DNA from 2 places in the Nonomuraea sp. NPDC049486 genome. Region 1 is predicted to be linked to the other one. Evidence: riboswitches for the same ligand, from Rfam matches in the RefSeq annotation. Region 1 holds a riboswitch; the other holds the start of a gene.
The links. Region 1 has a riboswitch for thiamine pyrophosphate ahead of AB0K05_RS30765 (cytosine permease). Riboswitches for the same ligand answer to the same signal wherever they lie in the genome.
Positions count from the first base shown of each region.

Region 1 (12,106 bases):
GGATCGCGCGGAAGAGGGCCCAGGCGATGAGGGCGAGCAGGAGCAGGGAGCCCACCTGGATCTCGCTGCGGTAGGCGTGGCCCATGCCGACGACCGACTGGAGCCAGCCCTGGACGAGCTTCCAGAACGAGGCGTTGGAGATGGACTTGCTGGTGCGGGCCACCGGGGCCAGGGCGTCGAGGCCGGCGGCGGCGTAACCGGCGGCCACCACCGCCAGGGCGACCCCTGCCGTCAGCGCCAGGCGGCGGGGGTTTCTGCGCAGCTCCCAGGCGGGGCCGAGAGCGACCAGGCCGGCGTTGAGCTTGATGGCGACCCCGAGCCCGAGCAGGGCGCCTCCGATGACAGGCCGCGACCGGGCCAGGAGGGCGGCGACCATGCAGGCGACCGCCAGGGTGTCCACGTGCATGCCGGCGACGAGCTGGTAGAGCAGCAGCGGGTTGGCCGTCCACAGCAGCGCGCCCCGCAGCCGCGCGGCGGGCTCGCCACGGGCGAAGCGGTCGATCAGGAGGCCGGTGACGATGAACGCCGCGACGTTGACCAGGGCCAGCAGGAAGATCGTCAGGCGGACGGAGTCGCCGGCCAGCCAGCTCGCGGCGGCGTGTGTGGCCGTGGCCACCGGGCCGTAGACCGAGGGCTCCTCGCGCCACGGCGCCTCGACGGCGTCGGTGACGGGATCACCGGGAAGGTCGTCGGCGCCGTGGGTGTAGGGGTCGATGCCGAGCGAGGCGAGGCGGCCGTAGCCGGCGTAGTTGAGATGGTCGCCGGAGCCCGACGGGGGCAGGAACGCGAGCAGCACGGCGGCCAGGCAGCCGAGCAGCACGAGCGTGCGCGGCAGGCGTGCGGGGAAGGACGCGGGCGGCACGGCCAGGGCGCCGAGGAGACCGAGCCCGCCGAGCACCAGGGCGGCCACGGCCAGGGAGATCACCAGATAGGGGTGAGGACCGGCGGCCAGCGAGTAGGGCGGTTGCCAGCCGGGCCCCGACAGGGCCGGGACCATGGCGGACGGGCCGAGCACGCCGATGAGGGCCGTCAGCAGGATCGAGGCGGCGATGCAGGCCAGAGCCGGCCACATGAGCCGGTGGGGGGAGCCGGCCCGCGTCTCGGAAGTCACCCGCAAATTCCAGCACACCCGCCACAGGGCTCCCTCCGCCCGTCCCCAGCCTGTGGACAACCCCGTGAAGGGTCAGCGTCTGGGGCGGAGCTTCGCGAGGTTGTCGGCCACGAGGGGTTCGCGGGTGGCCAGGGCCAGGGCGACGTCGCGGAGCTGCCTGGCCCGGTGGAGCTGGGAGCGCCAGTCGGAACCGGTCGCCCGGTGCGCCATGTCGACCTCGACCTCGACCACGCGGAACCCCTTGCGGATCAGGTCGATGGTCAGGGCGGTCTCCACGCCGAAGCCGTGGGCCAGCGGGCGGGCCGCCTCGAACGCCTCCCTGGTGAGGCAGCGCTGGCCGTTGAGCGGCTGGGTCGCCTCGAAGCCGGTGGCGCGGCGGATGCCGTCTCTCGACAGCCGGACGACGATGCCGTGGCCGGCGAGCTTGACCCGGTTGGTGAAGGCGGCGATGGTCATGTCGGCCTCGCCGGCGCGCACGGGCCCCGCTAACGCGGCCGCGGCCTGGGCGCTGCCGGCCAGGTCGGCGTCCAGGAAGAGCAGATGGCGGGCGTCGCCGTCGAGAAGGCGCACGGCCTCGGCGCCCGTCTCCATGGCGGCCGCCTTGCCGCGGTTGCGGCTGTGGCGGACGACCTTGGCCCCCGCCGCGCGGGCGACCCGGCCCGTCTGGTCGGTCGAGCCGTCGTCGACCACGACGACGAGGTCGACGCCGGGCAGGCCGAGGGCCGAGGCGACGGTGAGGCCGATGCGATCGGCTTCGTTCTTGGCCGGGATGACGACCGCGGTGTCGCCCGCCGTCATGACTTCTCGGAGAGAAGGAACTCCTGCGGCACCTCGTCATGCACGGTGAACACCGAGTCGAGCCCGGTGACCTGCAGGATCTTCTGCACGGCGGGGCGCGGCGAGGCCACTTCGAGAGTGCCGCCCTGCTCCTTCATGCGCTTGAGTGCCGACAGCAGCACGTTCATCCCCGTGGAGTCGCAGAAATCCACGGCGGACATGTCTATGACCACGCGGCCGGGCCCCTCCTGGAGCAGCCGGGTGAACTCCGACTGCAGGTGGGGTGCCGTATAGAGGTCGATTTCACCGGCAATCACGACAAGTGCGTGGCCAGCATGTGATCGAGTCGAGACCTTGAGCTCCACAGAGGCAGGCTAGCGGCGTGAGGGCTCCGGGTCACGTTGTCACGCCGATACGTGAATGACGGCATGGATTCCGGGTGGCGACGAGAGTGGCCATTTGGGCTCCACGAAGACGGAGAGTAGGCGAAACTTGACGGTGCGCCACCATGGCGGCCGGAGAGGGGGCGGGCCTGAGCTCCGGATCCGGTCACCACTTCACAGGAGGAGGCTGGGCGAGCTCACGGGCCCGATGACCTATGAACACAGACCAACCGGAAGATCCTCAGCGTCGGAGAATCCGCGAACAGCTGGAAGCCATTCTCATCCGCAGCGAGAAGGCGACCTCGTGGCACGACGAGGCGGCCCGCCTGCGCGGGCTGGTCAACCACGAGGGTTACGTCCCCGTACGCACCAAGCTGGCCGGGGAGGACCTCGACTTCCTCTCCGGGGCCCGCGACGAGCTGCTGATGTTCTCCGAGCTCGGGTTGCGGCTGCTCGACCTGCACCAGCCGCGTGACGCGGGCGGCATCACCAGCGACGCCGCGCACCCCATCCTGCGGTGCCGGAGCTGCATGTGGAGATGGCCCTGCCCGACATTTCGTGCAATGTCGGAGTCGTTCGGCTCCACCTGCGAGTCCATCCTCCCGGAGACCGCCTGATCCACCCCGTCATCCGAGAGGGAGGCGGATCTCGAACCGGCAGCCCGGCCCCTCGTTCACCACGCCGATCACCCCGTCGTGCGCCTCCACGATGCCCCGGGCGATCGCCAGCCCCAGCCCGGCCCCGCCGTCCGCCGTCGGGGTCCGGGCCGCCTCGCCGCGGAAGGCCACCTCGAACACCCGCGACAGCTCCTCCTCCGGGATGCCGCCGCAGCAGTCGCTGACCGACAGGCAGGCCATCCCGGACTCCACCCCGGCCCGCATCACCACCGGCAGGTCCGAGGGCGTGTGCTTGACGGCGTTGACCACGAGGTTGCGCAGGGCCCGCCCGAGCGCGCCCGCGTCGGCCTCGACCGGCACCGACGCCGCCGCCTCAGCGGTGAGCACCACGCCCTTGGCCCTGGCCAGCGGCTCGGCCCCGGCCAGCGTGTCGGCGACCAGATCGGCGAGCCCGATCCTGGCCCGCGACAACCGCAGCGCCCCGGCGTGGATCCTCGACAGCTCGAACAGGTCGTCCACCATCGCCGACAGCCGCTCCACCTCCAGCTTGATCTGGCGGTGGTAGCGGCCGACCGTCTCGGGGTCGGCCACGACGCCGTCCTCCAGCGCCTCGGCCATGGCGCGCATCCCGGCCAGCGGGGTGCGCAGGTCGTGGCTGACCCAGGCGACGAGCTCGCGCCGGGCGCCTTCGAGTGCGCGTTCGCGCGCGTACGCCTCCTGCAGCGCGTCGGCGATGGCCTGGAGCTCGGCGGGCAGCCCTCGCGGCGCGGTGAACGGCGGCTCGCCGACCGCGGCCACCAGCCGCCTGCTCTCCGCCACGACCCGCCTGGCCACCACGAACGCCACACCGAGCCCGACGAGGCCGCCGACGGCGATCACGCTGAGCACGACGTCCCTGGCGGGGCCCTCGATGATCATCCGCATGGTGATCGCCACCACGCCGGCCAGGGTGGCGGCCACCGCGACGACCACCACGATCGCCATCATCACGCCGATGGAGCGGGTGCGCAGCCACCACATGACGGCCAGGCCCGCCGCCGCCACCAGCAGGCCCAGGCCTGCGGTGACCACGACGATCATGCCGAGGCTCACGCGGGGCCCTCCAGCGGTTCGTACCGGTAGCCGACCCCCCAGACCGTGACGATCCTGCGCGGATCGGTCGGATCTGGCTCGATCTTCTCCCGCAGCCGTCTGACGTGCACGGTCACCGTGGAGGAGTCGCCGAACGACCATCCCCACACCTGGTCGAGCAGCGCCGCCCGGCTGAACGCCTGCCTGGGGTTGCGCATCAGGTAGGCCAGCAGGTCGAACTCGCGGGCGGTCAGCATGATCTCCGCTCCTCCCAGCCGTACCTCGTGGGCGCCCACGTCCACCGTCAGGTCGGCGTCGCGGAGCACGCCGGTGCCGCCGGTGACGGCCGCGCCGCGGGCGCGGCGCAGCACCGACCGCACGCGCAGGGCCAGCTCGCGCGGGCTGAACGGCTTGACCACGTAGTCGTCGGCGCCCGTCTCCAGGCCGACCACCCGGTCGATCTCCTCCCCCAGCGCGGTCAGCATGATCACCGGCACCGGCCAGCGCTCCCTGAGCTTCCTGCACACCTGCAGCCCGTCGAGCTGGGGCAGCATCAGGTCGAGCACCATCAGGTCGGGCGGCCTGGCCAGCGCGCGGCGCAGCGCCTCCGCGCCGTCGCCCACGCACTCGACCTCGTGCCCGTCGCGCTCCAGATAGCGTGCGACCACCTCGGACACGTTCGGGTCGTCGTCGACCACCAGGATGCGGGTGTTCACGCCATCACGGTACGGCGCTGCGGCACGGGCGAGGCGATCACGTCATCGCTTCGTAAGCCTCGCACGCGGCACCGGCACGACGTACGGTGGCGTCATGGGTCGAGTCATCATGCTCGTGGCGGGTGCCGCGCTGGCGCTCTTCGTGCTGTTCACCTTCATCATCCCCATGGTTCTGGGGCTGCTGAAGATCGCGCTGATCATCGGAGTGATCGCTCTGCTGGTCTTCGTCGTCGTCACGCTGGTCGGTAAGTCGTCCTCGCCGCAGTGACGGCCTTCCTGTTCGATCCGTGGCTCATCGCCGTCACCATGGTGGCGGTCCTGCTGCTGGTCTCGTGGGCGGCCAGGCTGCTGCCGGCCTGCGGCGGTGAGCCGTCCGGGTTCCCCCTGGTGTACGCGCGGCGCACGGCCTTCCAGCGCCAGCGCGATCCCGACGCGGCCGGGAGACCGAGACCGCGAGCTCCTTCACCGCGCCCCGCTTCCTGTTAGGCGGGGCTCGGACCCGAGCCCTGGAAGTCTCCATGGGAGAAGGGCTCATGATCGATTCGCTTGTCTCGTTCGTCATCGGCGTCTCCGGGGGCCACGCCGCCCTCGGCATCGTGCTGTTCACCCTGGCCGTGCGGCTCCTGCTGCTGCCGCTGGGCATCCGCCAGGCACGCAGCGCCCGCGTCAGGGAACGCCTCGCGCCCATGCTGCGCGAGCTGCGCAAGAGGTTCGGGCGCGACCCGCAGCGGCTGGCGAAGGAGACGTCCGCGCTGTTCGCCAAGGAGGGCAGCTCGCCGTTCGCGGGGATCCTGCCGGGGCTGGCCCAGTTGCCGTTCATGTGGCTGATGTTCCGGGTGGCGACCCACCCGACCGCGCTGGCGGGCCACGACCTGTTCGGGGCTCCGCTCGGTCAGCAGGTCGCGGCCGTGCTCGCACATTACGGTCTGTTCAGCGGCCCATTTTCGGTCTTCGCTTTGGTGCTCGTGCTGATGGCCGTGGTGGCATGGCTGTCTTCCCGTACGGTGAAGTCGGCGCTCACCGACGACCAGCCGGAGCTCATCCGAAGGGTGACACCGTTGCTGCCGTTCGGCTCGGTGCTGGCCGCGGCGGTGCTCCCCCTGGCCGCCGGGCTCTATCTGCTGGTTTCCACGGCGTGGACCGTGGGAGAGCGCGCCGTGCTCGCTACCCGGCCTCTTTGAGCGCGTGAACCTGCCCGTTCATCTGCTTCTGAGGTGCGGGCAGGATCGCCCACACCGTTGTCGTGTCGCCGTCATGCCGCACGCCCCAGCTCTCCGCCACATACTCGACGATCCCCAGCCCGCGGCCGCCCAGCGAGGACAGGGCCGGCCGGCCCGCCCTCGGCTCGGTCGCCGCTCCCCCGTCGCTGACCGCCACCTCGATGTGACCATCGTTACGCAGCCAGGACACCCTCACCATCCCCGAAGGCAACGGGTGGGCGTGCCGTAGCGCGTTGCTGAGCAGCTCGCTCACCACGAGTACGGCATCGTCGATCGCGGGATCGAAGACCCCGCAGTCCTGAAGATCGTTGCTGAGACGCTGGCGGGCGACGGCGACGCTGGACGGCGCGTACGGCAGTAGCACCACGCTTGACACACCCACCTCCCCGTCTCCCAGTGCCCCCCGCGGAAGCACCCCCGGTACGACCGAAATGCCCCGTTACTCGATCCCAGAAACCGCATCTCGATCACAGCTTGTACACATCGGACGATAGATCAGCGCAACCGTGACCACCTCGTTACCGCACCGGTGTGTCGGATCCGATAGTAGAAGCGGACCTGAGCTGGAGCTTCATCCGGGTGCCACCACCGGGGCGCGGATGCGCGCTCACCTCGCCGCCCTGCGCCCTGGCCAGGCTCCGCACGATGTAGAGGCCGAGCCCGACGCCGCCGAACCTCCGGCGGTCGCCGGTCTCCACCTGGACGAACCGTTCGAAGATCCGCTCCCGGTCGGCCGGCGCGATCCCCACGCCCTCGTCGTCGACCACCACGACCACCCCGCCGTTCTCGCGCCAGGCGCCGACGCTGATCAGCCCGCCCTGCGGCGAGTACTTGAAGGCGTTCTCCAGGAGCTGGCCGAGCACGATGTCGGTGGCCAGCGGATCGCCCATCACCCACGGCAGGCCCACGGCGATGCCGACCTCGATGCGGTGCCTGTCGGACAGCACCGGCAGCCCGAGCGTGGCCGCGTGCAGCCGCTCGGCCAGGTCGAACGGCTCGTCGCCGACCACCTGCTCCTCCGCCCCCGCTCTGGCGCCGAGCAGCAGGTGGTCCATGAGGCTGCCGAGCGACTTGGCCCGCTCGGCGATCGTGTGCACGGCGGAGCGGCGCTCGGCGTCGCTCAGCTTGTCCCAGCGGGCGTCGAGCGTGCCGGCGAAGCCGCGGACGACCGTGATCGGGGTGCGCAGCTCGTGGCTGGTGGTCGCCAGGAACAGGTCCTTGGCCTCCTCCAGCTCCTTGGCGGCGGTGACGTCGCGGAAGTCGACGACCAGCTCGCCGGTCTCCTCGATGCGCGCGCACACCACGTCCAGCCAGCGCCCGCTGGGCAGCTGGTGGGTGACCTTCTCGCCGGGTCCGGGCAGCGGGAACGGCGGCGGGCCGCCGATGACCTCCTCGGCGCTGACGGCGGTGAGCTCGGCCGCGGCCGGGTTCCACCGCAGCACCCGGCCGTCGCCGTCGAGCACCGCGATGCCGTCGGCGCTGGCGTCGAACACGGCCCGCTCGTGCGCGCGCTGCCGCACCGCCTCCTGGTAGGCGACCGCGTTGCCGACCGCGATCCCGGCGTGCCCGGCCAGCAGCTCCAGCAGCTCCAGCTCCAGGTGGCCGGGCTTGCGCTTGGCGAACAGCGCGTAGAGCGCGCCGTACGGGCGACCCCCGACGGCGGCGAGGCCGAGCGCGATCGTGTGCAGACCCTTCAGCCGCGCCCACACCAGCCGGTCCAGCCCGGCGGACTCCAGCAGCACGGTCCTGCCGGTGCGCAGGAGCGTGCCGACCAGGCTGGTGTCCAGGTCGGTGGTGGCGTCCTTCAGCGAGTCCGGCAGCCGGTAGGTGCTGACCAGGCGCAGCCGGTCGCCCTCGATGAGCACGAACCCGCCCGCGTCGGCCCCGGTCAGCTCGGTGAGGCTGGCCGAGATGCGGTCGAGCACGGCGGGCAGCTCCAGCTCGGCGTTGATGTCGCCGACCACGTCGGTGAGCCTGCGCACCAGCCTGGCGCGGCGCGCCAGGCGGCTCTTGGCCGCGTGGTCGGCCTGCACCAGGTGGTAGACGCAGACGTATCCGGCCGTCGCGCAGCCCACGCGCAGCGCGCTGATGTCGGCCCGCACGTCCAGCACGCCGCCGTCGGCGCGCGCCCGCTTGGTGCGCAGCGACACCTGCCCGCCGGTGCGGACCCGCTCCAGGGCCGCGTGGTGCTCGGCCGCCAGCTCCTCCGGCACGATCGGCGCCCTGCGCCCGAGCACGTCGGCCGCGGACCAGCCGAAGAGCGCCTCGGCGGCCGCGTTCCAGACCAGGACCGTCTGGTCCCGGTCGATCGCGACGACGGCGTTGGGCGAGCTGTCGAGCACCGCGCGGACCATCTCGTCGTCACTCGCACCCCTTGGGTCCCCCACGACTCCATAGTGCCCGCGGCGTGGCGCTCGCGTCGGGCGATCCGTCCGATACGCTGCGGTCACGGCTTTTTCATGGCGGGTGGAGGTGAAGGCGTGTCGGGCGACCTCGAGGCCCTGCTGCGGGTGACGTCCGACACTTATCGGGGTGACGGCACGCTCGACGTCGCGCTCGGCACCTACGACGGCGCAGTCGGCAGGCTGGTGCTCGCGGTCACCGCGCGCGGCCTCGTCGCCTGCAGCTACGAGGACGAGCACGTGGTCTTCGAGCGGGTGTCCAACCAGGTGGGCAGCCTCATCGGCACCGACGCCCGGCGGCTCGACCCGGTCCGCCGCGAGCTCGACGCCTACTTCTCCGGCCGGCTCCGCGCCTTCTCCACCCGGGTCGACCTGACCCTCGCCACGCCGTTCGCTCGTACGGTCCTGCAGAAGACGATGGCGGTCCCGTACGGCACGACCACGACGATGGGCCGGATCGGCGAGCTCATCGGCAGGCCGCGCGCGCTGCGCGCGGTCGGCAACGCGCTCGGCGCCAACCCCGTGTGCGTGATCGTGCCGTGTCACCGGGTGGTGCGCGACGACGGCGAGCCCGGCGACTACGCGGGCGGCCCCGCCGCCAAGCGCCATCTGCTCACCGTCGAGCGACGCGGCGCGTGACCAGCCCGATCAGCAGCGTCGCCAGAGCCGCGACGATGGCCGCGCCCAGCGCGCCGTTCATCCACGGCTCCCTGGTGAAGCCGATGACCTCGCGCACCCCGGCCCAGAAGCCGTCCCACGGGGCGACGGTGGGGGTGGAGGTGGTCAGCCAGTACGCCGCGAAGCCGAGCGCCCACGGCACCAGCATCGACCAGCGGGCGGGGGCGTCGGCGTCGGTGTTCCACCGGGCCGCGCCGCCGAGCAGGAAGTAGTCGACGGCCAGCACCGCGAACATCGGCACGAACACCGCGCCGATCACGCCCAGGAACGCGCCGTAGGAGGTCACGTCCACGACCAGCGCGATGGCGACCGTGAGCAGGCCGATGAGGGTGCTGATGATCCGCCGGTCGACGCGCGGCATGAGGTTCTGCAGCGAGACGGTCGTCGAGTAGACGTTCGCGAACGACTGGTCGGCCTCGCGGAGCACCAGGATCGCGAAGAACAGCGCGCCCAGCGGCACCGCCACGAACGGCCCGAACACCGCCGTGCTGTCGGCCGCCACCGCCTCGGCCCCGGCGATCGCGACCGCGTACACGCCCAGGGCCAGGCAGGCGACCTGGGCGAGCGTGTAGCCGCCGACCACGCCGGTGAAGGCCGCCCGGCTGGACCTGGAGTGCCGGGCGAAGTCGGCGGCCAGCGGCACCCACGACACCGACAGCGCGATCACGTAGTCGACGGCCGGGGCGAACGCCTCCCAGGACCCTCCGGTCCGCGGCTGCGCGTCGCCCAGGAACTGCACCGCGAACCAGATCATCGCGATGATCACCAGAACCGTGATGTAGCGCCTGATCAGCCGGACCGCGCCCAGCGGCCAGACGGTCAGCACCGTGGTGATCACCCCGGCGACGATCACCCACACCGCGTACGGGACCGTGTCGCCGAAGATGGCCAGGGCGCCCTGGGCGATCACCCAGAGCTCGAACGCGCCCCAGCCGATCATCTGGATGATGTTGAGCACGGTGGGGAAGTACGACAGCCGGGCCCCGAACAGCCCGCGCAGCAGCACCATCGCGGGCTTGCCGGTCTGCGTGCCGGGGATGGCCGCCAGGCCCACCATGGTGGTGCCGATCAGGCTGCCGACCACGGTCGCGACCAGGGCGGCCGTCACGGTCAGCGGCGCGCCGCCGAGCGGGTCGATCAGGAACAGGGCGCCGGAGAAGCCCAGCAGGCTGACCGCCAGGTTGGCCCAGAGCGCGCCCTGGTCGAGCACTCCGAGCGTCTTGGGGGGCTCGCCCTCCAGGGTCAGCGGAACTTCCTCGCCATGGATGGCATGCGACATCGCGCACTCCCTACGCCGGCATTACCCGGACAGGTTCATGCGGTCGGCAGCGGCGTAGCTGCCCTCTCAGCCCGGTTGGCCCCGAGCTCCCGCGGTGGGTCGTCAACAGCCGGAGATCAACTCCGGCTGCCGCCCCCATGATGCACTATTAGTCCTGTTTCGGCCAGTCGGGGTCAGGCGACCATCGGCGGCCGGCCCGTCTCGCTGACCATGGGACGCTTGTCGTGCTCCCAGGCCTGCATGCCGCCGCCGACGTTGACCGCCTCGCGGCCCAGGCGGTTGAGCCAGGCCGCCACCTGCATCGAACGGCCGCCGACGCGGCACACGACGTAGACCGGACGGCCGGAGGGGACCTCGTCGACCCGCGCCTGGATCTGCGTCATCGGGATGTGGACCGCCTCGGGGGCGTGGCCCGCCACCCACTCGTACTCCTCGCGCACGTCGAGCAGGTAGGCGTCGTCGGGCACGTCGCGGACCTCGACCTCGGGAACCGTCATGCGCCCATTCTTACCTGCCGCGCGTCATGCTCGGCACGCTACTTGAGCAGCTTGGACATGCGGCGGTCGGCCAGCGGCTTGCCGCCGGTCTGGCAGGTGGGACAGTACTGCAGCGAGGAGTCGGCGAAGGACACCTCGCGGATCGTGTCGCCGCAGACGTCGCACGGCTGGCCGGTGCGGTTGTGCACGCGCAGCCCCGACTTCTTCTCCGCCTTGAGGTCCTTGGCCGCCAGGCCGCGCGCCCGCTCGACCGCCTCGCGCAGCGTGGTCACGATGGCGTCGTGCAGGTCGGCGATCTGCGCGTCGGTCAGCGTCGCCGCGACCTTGAACGGGGACATCTTCGCGGCGTGCAGCACCTCGTCGGAGTAGGCGTTGCCGATGCCGGCGACGACCTTCTGGTCGCGCAGCAGGCCCTTGATCTGGGTGCGGTTGCCGCCGACGATGCGTTTGAGCGCGGCGACGTCGAAGGACTCGTCGAGGGGGTCGGGGCCGAGCGCGGCGACACCCGGCACCTCGTCCGGATTTTTCACGACATAGACGGCCAGGCGCTTCTGCGTGCCCGCCTCCGTCAGCTCGAACCCCGGCGCCAGCCCGTCGGCGTCGGGCGCGAGCCGCACCCGTACGGCGAGCGGGCCCTTGCCCGGACGGACCGGCCTGGCGCCCGACAGGTCGTCACGCCAGCGCAGCCAGCCCGCCCGGGCCAGGTGGATGACCAGGTGGAGCCCGTCACAGTCGAGGTCGAGGAACTTGCCGTGACGGGACACGCCCGTGACGGTCAGCCCGCCCAGCGCGGTCACCGGCGGGTCGAACGTCTTGAGCGCCTGGAAGGCCACCACGTCGACGCCCGCGATCGTGCGGCCGACCGCCCGCTCGCCCAGGAACGCGGTGAGCGACTCCACCTCGGGAAGTTCAGGCATGCTCTCCAGACTACGCGGCGCTACGGCACGTCCCAGAACGCCAGCTCGTGCGCCATCCCCTCCGTGAACATCGCCTCCGCCCGGTCAGGATCGACGTCCGTCTCGTCGATCATCTGGGCGATCCGCTCGGCCAGCGAGGCGAACCCCGGGTCGGCGTACGTGTCGACCCAGGCCCGGTAGCGCGGCTCGGCGGGCGGGTTCTCCGCCAGGATCCGCCCCAGCGTCGAATATCCCCACATGCACGGATACAGCGCCGCCAACCCCTCCCCGTACGAGCCCGCGGACTCCAGCAGGAAGTCCGTGTACGCGACGCAGGCCGGACCCTTCACCGCCCCCTCCAGATCGGCCCCGAACTCGGCCGACAGCGAACGGTGCAGATCCAGCTCCTCGTGGTAGGTCGAGTGCGCCAGGTCCACCAGGTCGCCGACGTGCGCGTCA
Region 1 is NZ_JBFAPV010000012.1:22,633-34,738, forward strand. It holds partial or broken gene mptB (polyprenol phosphomannose-dependent alpha 1,6 mannosyltransferase MptB) at 8-1,072, opposite strand; gene AB0K05_RS30710 (glycosyltransferase) at 1,184-1,909, opposite strand; gene AB0K05_RS30715 (STAS domain-containing protein) at 1,906-2,253, opposite strand; gene AB0K05_RS30720 (hypothetical protein) at 2,487-2,888, shown strand; gene AB0K05_RS30725 (HAMP domain-containing sensor histidine kinase) at 2,898-3,980, opposite strand; gene AB0K05_RS30730 (response regulator transcription factor) at 3,977-4,675, opposite strand; gene AB0K05_RS30735 (hypothetical protein) at 4,770-4,943, shown strand; gene AB0K05_RS30740 (DUF6412 domain-containing protein) at 4,940-5,161, shown strand; gene yidC (membrane protein insertase YidC) at 5,209-5,856, shown strand; gene AB0K05_RS30750 (ATP-binding protein) at 5,840-6,271, opposite strand; gene AB0K05_RS30755 (PAS domain S-box protein) at 6,414-8,249, opposite strand; gene AB0K05_RS30760 (methylated-DNA--[protein]-cysteine S-methyltransferase) at 8,376-8,936, shown strand; gene AB0K05_RS30765 (cytosine permease) at 8,911-10,254, opposite strand; TPP riboswitch at 10,245-10,357, opposite strand; gene AB0K05_RS30770 (rhodanese-like domain-containing protein) at 10,428-10,751, opposite strand; gene AB0K05_RS30775 (DNA-formamidopyrimidine glycosylase family protein) at 10,790-11,668, opposite strand; gene AB0K05_RS30780 (transcriptional regulator) at 11,689-12,106, opposite strand, start outside.

Region 2 (6,275 bases), on a different contig from region 1:
CACGCCGCCTTCCTCGACGGAGGCGACCATGGTGTCCAGGCGCAGGTCGATGCCCTCGTACCAGTGCTGGGTGCGGGCGCCGAGCTCGGCGCCGACGGCGTGCGTGAGCGGGGCGGGGCCGGCCTCGACCACCGTCACCGCGCAGCCTGCCCGGCGTGCGGCCGTGGCCACCTCGGCGCCGATCCAGCCCGCGCCGATGACCGCCACCCGCGCGCCCGGAACCAGCCGGGCGCGCAGCTCTAGCGAGTCGTCGAGGGTACGCAGGACGTGCTGCGGGCCGTCACCGGGGAGCAGGATCGGCTCGGCACCGGTGGCGATGACCAGCCCGTCGTAGCCCAGCTCGCCCTCGGTCGTCTCCACGGCGCCCTCGCGCAGCGCCTTGGCGGCGACGCCCGGCCAGAAGTCCACTTCGAGCGCCGCCAGGTCGGAGTCGACGAAGCTGGAGTCGGCGTCGCCCAGCAGCACGGACTTCGACAGGGGCGGCCGGTCGTAGGGCCGGTGGCGCTCCTGCCCGATCAGCGTGATCCTGCCGCCGAACCCGCGTGCGCGCAGCGCCTCGACGCTCCTGACGCCTGACAGTCCGGCTCCCACCACCACGACATGATTCACGTAAGCGACCATAACGGGGGCCGCCCCACAGCGTCGCCCCGAGCCCCGATTCCTCCCCCACCTGGCACTCCACCTCCTCGCCTACGGAGATCATCCGTGCAGGTTGGGCGGACGACATACGCACCCACGGAAGTCACCGGGGGTAGGGGCGGTTCGGGACAGCCACCCGCTCTGCTATGTCCGCGAGCATGATCGCGCCCTGCCGGAGTAGCCCAGCCGAGGATTGCCGCAGGACCCACCCGAAGAACGCCGGTGCCGCCCGAGAAGCTCCGAACCCCACGGAAGCCCGAGACCACCCGAAGAGCCCAGGACAGCCCGGAGAACCCAGAAGCGCCCGAAAGGGCCAGAACCTCCCGAAGGCCGAGACCACCCGGAGGGCCCGGTACCGCCCGAAGGCCCAGGGCAGCCCGAAGGGCCTTGGACCGCCCGGAGGACCCAGGACCGCCCGGTGGATCCACGCCCGGTGGATCCATGGCCGGTGAATCCATGGCCGGTGAATCCATGGCCGGTCGGCCGGCCGTCGGTGAGGGCGGGAACTCGGTCTCCAAGGATGCCCGGTCGCGATCTTCGCGGTCTCGGCGGCGGCCGGGCGCGGGTGGGGCGACCTCCCCCGGCACCGGCGTGCCGGTCTGTCGTGGGAGGTCGTAAGGTGGGGGTGCACGACGCGCGGGAGTCCGGCCGTCACCGGGCTGAGAGGAAGGCTTCACCGGGCCTTCGACCGCAAGACACCTGATCCGGATCATGCCGGCGAAGGGAGCGGACATGGATGTGATCGTCGGAGGCGGCGTCGTCGGCCTGTCGATCGCCTGGCGGCTGGCCAGGCAGGGCCGCGAGGTCGTGGTGGTCGACCCGTCTCCCGCCCGTGGCGCCTCCTACGCGGCGGCGGGCATGCTGGCCCCGATCAGCGAGGTCGCCTACACCGAAGAGCCCCTGCTCCGTCTCGGCGTCGCTTCCCTGCGCCGCTGGCCCGCCTTCGCCGCCGCCCTCGCCGCCGACGCCGGACTCGCCGCTCCCGGATCCGACGGACCGGCCACCACTCTCACCGCTCAGTCCGACAGGAGCGTCTCCGCCCCTCGGACGACCACCACCCCGAACACTCACGCCGGGCAGTCCGGCTCGGCCGTCCCCGCCGAGAGCACGCTTGCCGCGAGCACCCACGTGGCCACCCCTCACGGCGGGACCGGGCGCACGAGCTCCGCCGCTCCTCCCGCGAGCACCCACGTGGTCACCCCTCACGGCGAGACGGGGCACGCCGGTTCCACGCCCACGGGCGCCGGCCCGGCGGCTGCGTCCGCCGTCCCCGGCGACGGGCTCTTCCCGGCCTTCGACCAATCGTCCGCCGGCGGGAGGCGTCCGTCGGCCGGCGGCGAGGACGGGCGGGCCGCCGCGTCACCGTCACCCTGGGGGTTCGGGGAATCCGGCGAGGGGAGCGAACGGCTGGGGGCCGCGCGGGCCGGGCTGGATCTGCGGGACGACGGGACGCTCGACGTCGCGTTCGGTCCCGATGACCTGGCGATGCTCGACGAGCAGGCCGGGTTCATGGAGAAACTGGGGCTGCCGGTCGAGCGCCTGACCGGGCGCGAGTGCCGGCGGCTGGAGCCGATGCTGGCGCCCTCCGTCCGGGGCGGGCTGCTGGCCCGTACGGACGCGTGGGTGGATCCTCGCCGCGTCACCGCGGCGCTGCTCGCCGCGCTGGAGCGGCTCGGCGTCCCGGTGGTGCGCGCCCGGGTGACCGAGCTGCTGCGTGACGGCGACCGCGTGTCCGGCGTACGGCTGGCCCCTCCGGAGTCGGGCGCCATCCCCGGGATCTCGCCGGGTGTGCCGCGGGGACGGGAGCCCGAGACGCTGGTCGCGGAGCGGGTGGTGCTGGCGGCGGGGGCGTGGAGCGGGGAACTGGCGGATGTGCCGGTACGGCCCGTCAAGGGGCAGATCATGCGCCTGAGGTCGCCCCAGCCGCTGATCGGACGGTGCGTGCGCGGGACCGTGCACGGCAACCCGGTCTACCTGGTGCCGCGGGGCGACGGGGAGCTGGTGGTCGGAGCCACCCAGGAGGAGTTGGGCTTCGATACCAGGGTGACCGCGGGCGGGGTCTACGAGCTGCTGCGCGACGCCAGGGAGCTGGTGCCGGGCGTCACGGAGCTGGAGGTGGCCGACGTGGTGGCGGGGCTGCGGCCCGGCACGCCGGACAACCTGCCGGTCATCGGGCCGAGCGGGATCCCGGGGCTGGTGCTGGCGACCGGTCACCATCGTGGCGGGGTGCTGCTGACGCCGCTCACCGCCGCGATCCTCGAAGGCGAGGAGGCCGACCTCGCGACATTGTGCTCACCGGCGAGATTCAAGGATGTTTCATGAATGTGATGATCAATGGGGCCGCCCGCGAGGTGGCCGAGGGCATGACCGTCGCGCAGGCCGTACGGTCCCTGACCGAGTCCGCCACCGGCGTGGCGGTGGCCGTGAACGACGAGGTGGTCACCCGCAGCGCGTGGGAGACGACGGCGCTGCGCGACAGCGACCGCGTGGAGGTGCTGACGGCGGTGCAAGGTGGATGATCTGGTCATCGCCGGGGAGAAGTTCGGCTCCCGGCTCATCATGGGCACCGGCGGCGCCCCCTCGCTGGAGGTTCTGGACCAGGCGCTGGAGGCGTCGGGCACCGAGCTGACCACGGTGGCGATGCGGCGGCTCGACCCGCACGCCCGCGGGTCGGTGCTCGACGTGCTGCGCCGGCGCGGCATCAAGGTGCTGCCCAACACGGCCGGCTGCTTCACCGCCGGCGACGCCGTCCTGACGGCGCGGCTGGCGCGCGAGGCGCTGGGCACGAACTGGGTCAAGCTGGAGGTCATCGCCGACGAGCGGACGCTGCTGCCGGACCCGATCGAGACGTTCGACGCGGCGGAGCGACTGGTGGCCGACGGGTTCGTGGTGCTGCCGTACATCGGCGACGACCCGGCGCTGGCCAGGCGGCTGGAGCAGGCGGGGTGCGCGGCGGTGATGCCGCTGGGCTCGCCGATCGGCTCCGGGCTGGGGATCAGGAACCCGCACAGCATCGAGCTGATCGTGGAGGCGGCCGGGGTGCCGGTGGTCCTGGACGCGGGCATCGGCACGGCCAGCGACGCGGCGCTGGCGATGGAGCTGGGGTGCGACGCGGTGCTGCTGGCGACGGCGGTCACCCGGGCGCAGCGGCCCGAGCTGATGGCCTCGGCGATGCGGTCGGCCGTCCAGGCCGGGCGGGCGGCCCGGCTGGCCGGCCGGATCCCCCGCCGCCGGTACGCGGAGGCCTCGTCCCCGATGTCTCCCTGACGGTGCCGGTTCTCCTGGAAAGCCCACGGGCCTTCCAGGAGAACTTCTTCCCAGGGACTTCCGGGAGCGGTACGAGCCCCGGAAATGCGGTTCTCCGCCGGCCCAGGAGTACGCTTGCGTCACGGAACGGCACGGGTCGGCATCACTTTCGGATGGTCAGGCCCTCCCGGGGGCGAAACGCCCGTAAACTCAGCCGGGTGGACACGACGACTGCGGACCCTCTGGTAGGTCGGCTGCTCGACGGGCGCTACCGCGTCGAGTCCCGGATCGCCCGGGGTGGCATGGCGACTGTCTACCTGGCGCTCGACATCCGGCTGGACCGGACCGTCGCGCTCAAGGTGATGCACCGCTCGCTGGCCGACGACCCGGCGTTCGTGCGCAGGTTCATCGGCGAGGCGAAGTCGGTGGCCAGCCTCTCGCACCCGAACGTGGTGCACGTCTTCGATCAGGGCACCGACGGCGACGTCGTCTACCTGTCGATGGAGTACGTGCCCGGCAAGACGCTCCGTGACGTGCTGCGCGACCGTGGCAGGCTGCCCGCCCGAGAGGCCCTGGAGATCATGATCCCGGTGCTGGCGGCGCTCGGCGCCGCCCACCAGGCGGGCATGGTCCACCGTGACGTGAAGCCCGAGAACGTGCTGCTGGCCGACGACGGCCGCATCAAGGTGGTCGACTTCGGCCTGGCCCGCGCGATCGAGGCGACCAACCAGACGCGCACCGGCGTGATGATCGGCACGATCGGCTACATGTCGCCCGAGCAGGTGACGACCGGCGGCGCCGACGTGCGCAGTGACGTCTACGCGGCCGGCATCATGCTGTTCGAGCTGGTGACGGGCCGGCAGCCGTACGACGGCGAGACGCCGATGTCGGTGGCCTACCGCCACGTGCACGACACGGTGCCCGCGCCGTCGTCGCTGGCGTCGGACGTGCCGGCGTTGATCGACACGCTGGTGGCGCAGGCGACGGCGCGCGAGCCGCACGACCGCCCCGCGGACGCGACGGCGATGCTGGTGCAGGCGGTCGAGGCGCACCGGACGCTGCCGAGGCTGTCGGGCGCGCAGCAGGCGCGTCCGACCGGCGCGTTCACCAGCCCGCCGGCGGCTCCGGCCCACACCCTGATCCAGCCGCGCGCGGAGGTCCCCACGCCTCCGCCGGCGCGCTCGCGGGGCGGCCGGGTCAAGCCGGTCTGGTTCCTGGCGGCGCTGGCCGTGATCATGGTGGGTGCGGTGGCGGCGACCGGGCTCTACTTCGCGCAGAAGAGCTACAAGATCGTGCCCGATCTGGTGGGCAAGAACCTCGCGGTGGCCGAGCGCAGCGCGCGGGCGCAGGGCTTCCAGGTGGCCAGGGTCGAGGGCCGCCATGACGAGAAGGTCGCCGAGGGGTCGGTGCTGGCCATGGAGCCGGTCCACGGCACCGAGGTGGAGGCCGGCACCACGATCACGCTGGTGCCCTCGCTGGGCCCGAAGCGGGTGCTGGTGCCGAAGACCGCCGGTTTGACGCAGGACGACGCCAGGGCGGCGATCGGCGAGGCCGGGCTGACGGTCGGCAAGATGCGCCGCGTCAAGAACCTCGAGGTGCAGCGCAACCACGTGATCCGCACCTCGCCGCAGGTGGGCGAGAAGGTCAAGGAAGGCGCCAAGGTCGACATCTACGTGAGCGCCGGCCTGGTCATGCCCGACGTGTCCGGCATGCCGAAGGACGAGGCGGCCGCGTTCCTGACGCAGCAGGGCTTCCAGGTGCAGGTCAACGAGGTCGACGACGACGCCGAGCCGTGCACCGTGATCGCGCAGTCGCCGAAGCCCAAGTCCGAGGTCGACCAGGGCATCCCGGCGATGGTCACGGTGGCGCGCTGCGAGACCGACTTCTGGCACTGGTTCCGGGGCGACAACGAGGCCCGCGACGACCAGGAGTTCCGGATCATGCCGGGCGTGATGGGCAAGGGCATCAACGACGCCAAGAACGAGCTGCAGGCGCAGGGCTTCCGGGTGCGGGTGCACAACCTGTCCAACAGCGGCGTGGTGCGGTTCCAGCGCCCGGGGCCCAACTCCGAGCGGCCGCCGGGCTCGGAGGTCCACCTCTGGCACTAGGCCAGGTGGCCCCAGAGCCGCACGCGCGCCAGGCCGCCGTCGGGGTGGATGTCGACGCGTACGTGGTCGACGGGGTCGTGCGGGCCGAGCCGGAAGCGGTGCGGCGCGTCGGGTCGCAGCGGCGTCCCGGGCAGCAGCGGGACCTCGCGGTCGCCGTCGAGGCCGGTGAGCGTCACGGCGGCGGGCGCGTTGAAGACCAGGTTCGTGGTGTCGATCTCGGCGAGGCTGACGCGGCCGCGTCCGGCCAGGCGGATGACGAGCCAGTCGTTGCCGCCGTCGCGG
Region 2 is NZ_JBFAPV010000002.1:229,829-236,103, reverse strand. It holds gene AB0K05_RS06020 (FAD-dependent oxidoreductase) at 1-609, opposite strand, end outside; TPP riboswitch at 1,266-1,382, shown strand; partial or broken gene AB0K05_RS06015 (FAD-dependent oxidoreductase) at 1,351-1,614, shown strand; partial or broken gene AB0K05_RS06010 (FAD-dependent oxidoreductase) at 2,077-2,961, shown strand; gene thiS (sulfur carrier protein ThiS) at 2,958-3,158, shown strand; gene AB0K05_RS06000 (thiazole synthase) at 3,151-3,906, shown strand; gene pknB (Stk1 family PASTA domain-containing Ser/Thr kinase) at 4,104-5,993, shown strand; gene alc (allantoicase) at 5,990-6,275, opposite strand, start outside.
Region 2: it holds a riboswitch for thiamine pyrophosphate, as region 1 does, so the genes downstream of both, AB0K05_RS06015 (FAD-dependent oxidoreductase) here and AB0K05_RS30765 (cytosine permease) in region 1, are expected to answer to the same signal.